2 regions of the Shewanella sp. 433 genome follow, and region 2 is predicted to be linked to the other one. Evidence: riboswitches for the same ligand, from Rfam matches in the RefSeq annotation. Region 2 holds a riboswitch; the other holds the start of a gene.
What was found. Region 2 has a riboswitch for cobalamin ahead of AC5YB1_RS05050 (ABC transporter ATP-binding protein). Riboswitches for the same ligand answer to the same signal wherever they lie in the genome.
Positions count from the first base shown of each region.

Region 1: it holds a riboswitch for cobalamin, as region 2 does, so the genes downstream of both, AC5YB1_RS05880 (TonB-dependent receptor) here and AC5YB1_RS05050 (ABC transporter ATP-binding protein) in region 2, are expected to answer to the same signal.

Region 1 is NZ_CM181703.1:1,307,242-1,311,865, forward strand. It holds gene AC5YB1_RS05875 (cation:dicarboxylate symporter family transporter) at 1-2,112, opposite strand, end outside; cobalamin riboswitch at 2,465-2,681, shown strand; gene AC5YB1_RS05880 (TonB-dependent receptor) at 2,782-4,624, shown strand, end outside.
Region 2 is NZ_CM181703.1:1,123,578-1,128,201, forward strand. It holds gene metH (methionine synthase) at 1-1,144, opposite strand, end outside; gene AC5YB1_RS05045 (histidine phosphatase family protein) at 1,473-2,078, shown strand; cobalamin riboswitch at 2,232-2,402, shown strand; gene AC5YB1_RS05050 (ABC transporter ATP-binding protein) at 2,556-3,350, shown strand; gene AC5YB1_RS05055 (FecCD family ABC transporter permease) at 3,350-4,414, shown strand; gene cobT (nicotinate-nucleotide--dimethylbenzimidazole phosphoribosyltransferase) at 4,453-4,624, shown strand, end outside.

The DNA.
Region 1 (4,624 bases), 180 kb from region 2:
GGCGCCTTGGCCTAGCATCCAATAGTTATACAGCCGCTGCTGGTGGCCATCGACTTTGCGTAGCTTCTGCCAGTTATTGACGTAATTGAGTAGTGATTGATTGTCTTGGGCGACCGCATAAGCCACCGGATATTGCACCTTACTTTCGAGCAAGGCAATGCCGTAACCGGGGAAGAATAAGGTCCAAGCTGAACCGGCTTCGGCGCTGATCACTACCGCATCATATTTATCGGACTTCTGCCTAAAAAAGGTTTTATAACCGTCGATTTTAACAAAGGTGAGGTTGGGGTAGTTGGCCTTGGCTTCTTCGATAATGTCACTGTGCTCTACATAGGCGATGGTGGTATTTTGCAGCGTTAAAATCGATTGTTTGCGTTTAAAACTGTTGACCTTATGGTCTTTGGTGGCGATAGCTAAATTTAATTTGAGCACAGGGTCAACATAACTCAGCTGATCCATTTGGTTGATATCCATGGCTAAGCCTGACATGGCAATATCGAAAAATCCCGCCTTGAGTGACTCGGCCAAGTGATCTTTATGAAAAGGAATAAACTCCACTTTTACCCCTAAGTCTTCGGCGAGTTTACTGGCCATTGCGCTATCAAATCCCACTAATTGGGCGGCATTATTATAGTAGCTAAAAGGCACATTGCTGGGGATGTAACCCACCTTTAATACTCCGCGTTGACGGATGGTTTGCACATTGGCGATTGGGGCGCTTGGCGTTTTGCCGAGGACTGGGAACTGTTTTTTAACGATAGTCGGCACTTTATCGGCCACCTGCATATTGGCAATTACGCCGCTGGTGACATCAGGGCTGTGGATCAACATGCCCATACCCACTCGGCTCACCACTAAGGTCAAGGCGACTCCTACGACGACGCCAATACATAATTTCAGCAGTTGTGGTGGGCGCAGTCTTAAACGCCGCTCAAACAGGGATACCGTGAGTAGTGTTAAGGCAAATAGGTACATAACGGCGGCTATAGAGTTAAATTTTCCGGTAATAAAGCCTGACATCACAAACAGTTGAAACAGATCTTGCGGCAGATGCAGTAAGTCCAACATAAAAGGAATAGCGACATAGACGCTACCGAACAAAGAGAGCAGACCGCTAATCGACAATGACGGAAGCTCGCTAATGTCCACCGGAGTGCCGTTAAACCAGCCGGCAAACAGCACAAACAAAATGACCGTCAGTTTACCGATATTGGGAAAGGTAAAGGCGATGGGCACCAAAATTTCAATCAGGGTTTCGGCGTCATCGCTGAGGCTTTCATGTTCGCGCATGATCTGCTTACATTCGTCGACAATCACAGGGATCACGATAAAAATATTGCCGGTCGCGAATGCGGTGACCACGCTCGATTTTGCGATGCGCAGCGCTTGGGCATAGGTCACTGGGGTGAGTGAGGCGATGATCCACGGCAACAGCCAGAAAGTGAGCAGTAAACAAAGCACAAAATAGCTGATGAGATACACCTGCATACTGGCAAATTCATCGACTCCCATCGTGCCCGCCGCCGAGGCCGACATGGCAAAAATCCCTATCGGCAAGACCCGTACCAGCGCCTGAGTGATCTTAGAGAATATCTCGCTACAGGTATGCATAAAGGTGATGATAAGCTGTTTGTTTTCGCCCTCCATGCCAATGAGCGCCAGCCCCATGGCGATACTGAATACCACCATAGCAGGCACATAGCCCGCCGCCATCGACTCAAACGGGTTAGCCGGAATATACAGCTTAAAGTAATCGATAGGAGTCGTGGGCTCGACAATGCTGGTGCTGAAAAAAGAGGCCGTTTCAACAAAAGGAAATGACAGCGGCATGAGGGCCACCAGCACTAAGCCCATAAGCCACAGCAGTAACATGATGACGCCAGCGCGGCTAAAAATTAAACTGGCGGTGGTGCGCTTCAGTTTGCCGATACCGCCAATGAGAGAAACCAAAATAAAGGGCAGCACCGTCATCTGCATTAACAGAATGACGCTGGTGCCAATATTACTGAGCCAGCCGACCGACTCGCCAAAAAACAAGCCCACGCCAAAGCCTATAAACATGGCCACTATCATCTGGGTGGAGCTTTGCATCGCGCGCAGTTTTGTTAGCACAGGTTGATTCCATTTGAGTAGTCGATAACGCCCGGCTAGATGACGACAATGACTGGTGGGTAAATAATCGCTTACTGGTTGTTTATTATAGGGTCTGTAGCAAGGGAGGATAAAGGGTTAACAGTGATTATTGTCAGTATGGTGATTTATTTGTGTTAAAAATTATCATTACTAACGTCAATGGCGAAACGACTTACTGTGTATGCAGATGTGAGCGGTGATTTGTATGACACTGACTTAACATGCTTTGTTAGACTTTTATCCGTTTAGACGTCTATAATGCCCGCGGTCTTGACGGCGATGCCACTTTGTATGGAATAACAGTTGTGCATTGCCGTTATAGGTAACCAAATTCGAGTCAATCTTTTGTGGTGCCCAGTTGCGTCAGTCGCAATGGGATAATCGGGAAGCCTGTGAAAATCTGGCACTGCCCCCGCAACGGTGAAAGGTGAAAGCTGGGTGCGCTTGCTATAACTAAGCGTTAAAAAAACTCAGTCTTGTCGTATCAACCGCAGTTTGGGTTTATACCTATCCTCAGTCCGGAGACCGGCCCTTAAGGTGATTTTGAGATTTCGGCGGGCAGATCTCGAAATGCGACCTCATATCGTCTATCCGGCGGCGTGAAGTCGTGACCTCTTGCCCCGTTTCCCTTTTAGGAGTTAAAGGTAAATGGGTACACAACCTACAGCTATCGCCCTGTTAATTGGCGGTTTATTTAGTTTTTCTGCGTTTTCAGTGACGGCGCAAAATGACCCCTCTGCGCAAATCAATATCGGTGAGACCATTACCGTTATTGGTCGCAATGTCAGTACCCCTCTCAATATTGCCGCTAACGTCAATGTGATTGATGCCGCGGCGATTGAGATGAGTGGCGCAACGAGTTTAACCGAAGTGTTACGCGGTCAAAGTGGTATACAGATTTCTGATTCAAACACCGGAGCCGTATTTGCACTGCGGGGCTTTAGTGCTAGCCAAGCGGCGAGTAATACCTTGATTTTGATTGATGGACGTCGATTGAACAATATTGATATTGCCGCCCCAAGCATCAGCGCTATTGCCCTTAATCAAGTTGAGCGCATCGAGATCATGTCCGGGAGTGCGGGGGTGTTATATGGCGATCAGGCGGTGGGTGGTGTGATTAACATCATCACCAAGGCGCCACAGGGCAGTGGTGGCAGCGTGCAGCTTTCTTGGGGCAGTTTTGATACCTATAAAGGTAACCTTGATGTGTCAGGGGCGATAAACGCTAATTGGCGTTTTTATGGTGCGGCCAGTTATAACCAAGGGGATAACTATCGCGACCATAACGCGAATGAAACCTCATCGTTATTAGGGCGCTTGCAGTATCAAGACGATGCGCAGCACTTTTTTGCCGAAAGCAGTTACTATGACAACCGTCGAGAATTGGCTGGTGCATTAACCCTTGAGCAGATTGAACAAGACCCACGCCAATCAAATGCCAGCGCCCCAGGGGCCTATGACAGTTATCTGCATGAGATGACCACGGCGCTGCGTTCGGGCTACCAGCGTCAACTCAATCAGCAGTGGGAGCTTGGGGCGGATATTAATTATGCCGACACCTTAATCACTGGCCTCAATAGCTGGGGCAGCAACCGCCGTGATACGCGCTCATTACTAGAGTTTAACCCTAAGGCGATTGCTAACTTTACCACTGGCAACGGGCCGTTAACCTTAGTGAGCGGGCTCGATTTAAGCCGTGGTGAGTCGGTGTTTAGTAGTGGCCGTGAAAACGTGCAAAAGCAGATCAGTGCCTATGTGCAAGCCACTGTGCCACTGACTCAAAGTGTCAGTTACATTGTGGGGGGGCGTTATGCCGAGGTGACCGACGATCTGCGCGATCCCAGCGCCTACGCTAACGGCATTGAGTTGGATCAAGATGCCCACGCATTTGAACTTGGGATTAACTATCGTCCTACCAACGCTCAGCGTTTTTACCTGCGCGCCGACGATAATTTCCGCTTTGCCAAGGTTGATGAGCAAGCTTATACCCCGGCCAATGTGAAGGGGCTCAAGCCGCAAACTGGCCGCTCTTATGAAGCGGGGTGGGACTGGACGCTAGCGCAGCAAACACTGCGAGTGAGTGCCTATCGTCTCGAACTAGAAGATGAAATAGTGTTCGACCCTAGCGCCGATACTCCAACTGGTGGCAGTTTCCCTGGTGCTAACGTGAACGCCGATGCATCACGTCGTTATGGCGTCAGTTTAGATTGGGATTGGCAAGTCATGCAGCAGGTGCTGCTGGGGCTTGAATATAACTACATTGATGCCGAATTTACCGATGGCGTTAATGAGGGTAAGTCACTCTCTTGGGTGGCGAAGCATTCGGGTCGTGGCTATATCAGTTACGATATCAGTGAACATGTGCAACTGTTTGTTGAAGGTCTGTATACGGGGGAGCGCTTTATTGAGGGCGACAATGCCAACGTTGATCCTAAGCTAGCGGATTACCTGCTCACCAATGTCGCGCTTAACTATACTCGCGGCGCATGGT
Region 2 (4,624 bases):
GCCGTAAAAAGGCAGCCGAGCCGGTGACATTGGTGCGCTCGCCCACGTTCACAAACAGCGAGTTGGCATCTATGGTCAGTGGCTCAAGCCCCGACAAGCGGCAAGCCACTGGGATGTCGGGCAGCGCCCGCGGCGCATGGGAGATAACCGCCTCGCGAATGGCGCTAATATGGGCCGGTGTACTACCACAGCAGCCGCCAATAATGTTTAAAAAGCCCTCTTGTGCCCACTCACCGATAACGCTTGCCATCTCTTCGGGGCTTTCATCATAGCCACCAAACTCATTAGGCAGCCCCGCATTGGGGTGCGCCGACACATAACATTCGGCAATTTTTGACAACTCTTGCACGTAGGGGCGCAGCTCTTGCGGGCCAAGGGCGCAGTTAAGGCCAATCGACAGTGGCTTAACGTGGCGCAGCGAGTTGTAAAAGGCTTCGGTGGTTTGCCCTGTGAGGGTGCGGCCCGAGGCATCGGTGATGGTGCCTGAGATCATGATGGGCACTCGCAGCTCAAGCTGTTCAAATACCGTTTCTATAGCAAACAACGCGGCTTTGGCGTTGAGGGTATCGAAGATGGTTTCCACCATGATGATATCGGCGCCGCCTTTAAGCAGCGCCTCAATCGACTCAATATAGGCATCGACCAGCTCATCGAAGCTGACATTACGGTAACCGGGATCGTTAACATCTGGGCTAATCGAGCAGGTGCGGTTGGTGGGGCCAAGTACCCCGGCAACATAACACGCGCGCCCCGTTTCAGCGCTGACTTCATCGGCCGCGGCGCGGGCAAGACGCGCGCCTTCAAGGTTAATTTCAACAGACAGATCTTGCATCTCGTAGTCGGCCATGGCGATACGAGTGGCGTTAAAGGTATTGGTCTCGATGATATCGGCGCCAGCGAGTAGGTACTGTTTATGGATATCTTTGATAATGGCTGGCTGAGTCAGAACCAGCAGATCGTTATTACCTTTGACATCGCAGGGCCAGTCTTTAAAACGCTCGCCGCGAAAGGCGGCTTCCTCAAGCTTATGATCTTGGATCATGGTGCCCATGGCACCGTCGAGGATTAAAATACGTGATTCGAGCTGCTCGCGGATCTGCGCTGTTATCTGTCTTATTGGGGTAACAGGGGGTCGGGTCGCCATAAAATTCTACCTATATCCTACTCGATGCATGTTCACGACTGCCGATGCAGTGCGACGAGGGTGTGATCACCCTGCTATTATTTTTAGATGTATAAACGTATAGACGTCTATAGTAATTGCTATAGTAAGCGACTTATTAGGCTTAGGGCAAGTCAAAAGAGTATCAGTTTTCCCCCTCGTTAGCCCAGTGGCTTATAGGCTGCCGCTTAGCCTGTGGGTGATGTTTATTTTGGCACAATGGCAGCCCGCGGGGCAGTGTGAACCATATTGCATTGTCGCCTTGTCTCGGCGTATGCTGCCACGGCATGACAAATATCAAGGTAAGCCAATGACACAAACGATTTTTTATTTAATGCGCCATGGTCAGTGCGAGGGCGGCAATGTGTTGCGAGGCCGAAGCGACCTACCTTTGAGTGAGCTGGGATTTGCCCAGATGCAACTGGCCTGTGCGACTAAATTACCCGAGACGATAGATGCGCTGGTGACCTCTCCCCTAAGCCGCTGCCAAGGGTTTGCCGAGTATTACGCTAAAAAAAAGCAGTTACCTTGCCATGTCGAGGCGGGTTTGATGGAGATTGACTTTGGCGACTGGGACGGTGAGATGATTGATACCTTGTTCGCTGAGCATAGCGAGGCGCTTAACGCCTACTGGCAAGATCCCTGGCGCGCACCATTGCCAGGCAGTGAGCCGCTAGATGCCTTTGAGCAGCGTATTGAGACCTGTATCGAGCAAGTGTTACATAGGCACAGTGGCAATACCCTGCTGCTTATTACCCATGGTGGGGTTATCCGCCATTTGATGGGGTTGGCGCTGGGGATCCGCGGCGAAGTCGGCTTCTATACCCAGTTAAGTCTCGATTATGCCAGTGTGGTTAAGTTAAGCCACTTGGTCGATAACGATGGTAAAGGCTATTGGCGCTTGCATTGGAGTTAATGGTTAAGCTCAATGTTGGGGCGTTAGTTACCAGCGTTTGTCGTTAACCAGCGCGGCAAATACAAAAGGTGGTTTGCCTCCTAGGGGAAATACCGCATAATAGCCAACAATTTTAGGTGTCTAGCATACAGATGACGCCGAGCGTAAGGTGTTGAGCAGCGACTCACTTAACGTGGGTCGAGTAACTCAAACTTAATAGGGAATTGGGGAGTGACCTAAGGTCATCAGCCCAAACTGTACCCGCAACTGTGAGTGTGTTGAGTAAGGCAATTGGCCTTGTCTGCAACCACAAGTCAGGATACCTGCCTTATGCTATAGCCTAATGACTCAAGCGGGTGACTTGAGGGAGCTAAAGATGAACAATCGACTTGGGGCGCTAGCCCCGCTTGACAGCGGCAGGTCGACACCTACGCGGTCGCAACACATTTTACCCTATTGCTTTGCGGCTTGGATGGTGAGCCTGTGACGTCAATCCCTATGGCGTTATCTGCCCAACACCTTAGTTGGCGCGTGGGCGAGCGCGCCATTTTGGCTGATGTCAGTGTCGAACTGCCCCAAGGTCAAATGCTGGGGATCATCGGCCCTAATGGCGCCGGCAAATCCACCTTACTGCGCTGTCTATATCGTTATTTGACCCCAAGCCAAGGCGATATCACCTTATTTGGCCGAGCGGTGGGCGACTTTTCGGCGCGATCCTTTGCCCAGCAAGTGGCGGTGGTGCTGCAAGACACGCCGCACCATTTTGACATGACCACGGCGCAGCTGGTGGCGCTAGGGTTGACGCCCCATAAGGGGGCGTTTTCGCTCACCAGCGACCAAGACAAGCACGATGTGCGCCGCGCCTTAGCCACAGTAGGTTTAACCGCGTTGGCCGACCAAGGGTATGAGCAACTCTCTGGCGGCGAGAAACAACGGGCGTTGATCGCCCGCGCCATAGTGCAAAAGCCCAAGCTGCTGATCCTCGATGAGCCCACTAATCATTTAGATATCCGTTATCAAATACAGATCTTAGAGCTACTGCGTAGCTTAGAGATGACGGTGGTTATCTCGATCCATGACCTTAATTTAGCCAGCGCCCTGTGTGACCAATTGCTGCTGCTCGACCAAGGCCACGCAGTTGCCCAAGGCCGCCCCAATGAGGTGTTGACCGAGCAGCGTATTGCAGAGGTCTTTGAGGTGTGCTGCCAAGTGAGCCCGCACCCACAACACGGTAATCCGCAAATTAATTACTTTTATGGCTACCATAATGTCACCCAAGGGGAGACGCCATGATGCGCTCGCCCGGATTATCGGCCAGCGAGCGCCTTTGGCGCGGCCTGCTATTGGTCACAGGGTTTGGGGTATTAAGCCTAATGACGCCGCTGTTAGCCGCCAGTTTTGGTGCGGCGCACATCGACTTTAACCAAGTGGTCGATGTGGTGCTGGCCACCCTTGGCGGTGAGCGTCCAAGCAGCGTCACCGCCCGCATTGTGATGGAGCTGCGGATGCCGCGCATCGTGCTGGCGTTTATCGCCGGTTTTGGTTTAGCCATCGCCGGCGCCGTGCTGCAAACTGTGACCCGCAATCCACTGGCCGACCCTTATCTGTTTGGCATCTCTTCTGGCGCCTCCTTTGGTGCCGTAGTGGTGCTTACCCTGTTTGGCGGTGCGGGCGCGCTATCGAACGCCTTATCCATATCATGGCTTGGCAGCGTCAGCCTGCCGATGGGCGCCTTTATTGGCGCCAGTCTCTCTGTGCTAATGGTATTGGCCTTGTGCGGCCGCGCCATGAGCACTCAAATCGAGCGCATGCTGCTTTCTGGGGTGGCGATCTCCTTTATGTTTGGTGCGCTTACCAGTTTATTACTCTATTTTTCGGGCCCTCAGGCGGCCGCCTCTGTGCTGTTTTGGAGTTTGGGCAGTTTTGCCAAGGCCAGTTGGTCTGGCTTGGGGCTGCCCTTGTTGGTGGTGGCAGGCGCAACTGTGATCATATTGCTGTTTAAACGCCAGATAGTTGCCATGAAAGCCGGTGATGAAACCGCCCACACTTTAGGGATCGATGTGCAGCGCCTGCGCCTAGCCATGTTGCTTTTGTGCTCGTTAATCACAGCCGTGCTGGTGGCTAACTGTGGCGGAATCGGCTTTGTGGGTTTGATGATCCCGCATATGGTGCGCCTGTTGCTGCCTGGTCGCTTCGCCTTGTTGACCACAGGGTTGGTGGGTGGGCTGTTTATGATCTGGGTCGATGTATTAGCCCGTTGCTTGCTGAGTTACCAAGAGCTGCCTATCGGCATTATTACCGCGGTGATCGGCAGTGTGTTTTTCTTGTTTATTTTAGGCAGCAAGCGCCGTGGCTAAAGGCGAGGCCAGCTGCAGACCCGTTAAGGATATAACCCATGTTTAGCGTAACGCCGGTGAACCACCAATTTGATGGCGAGATTCAGCAAAAAATCGATTGTAAAACCAAGCCATTAGGCGCATTGGGCCGACTCGAACCCTTGGCGCTGCAAGTGGCGCAGGTGCTGGGGGCAACGTGTCCGACGATTAAGCAGCCTAAGCTGCTGGTGT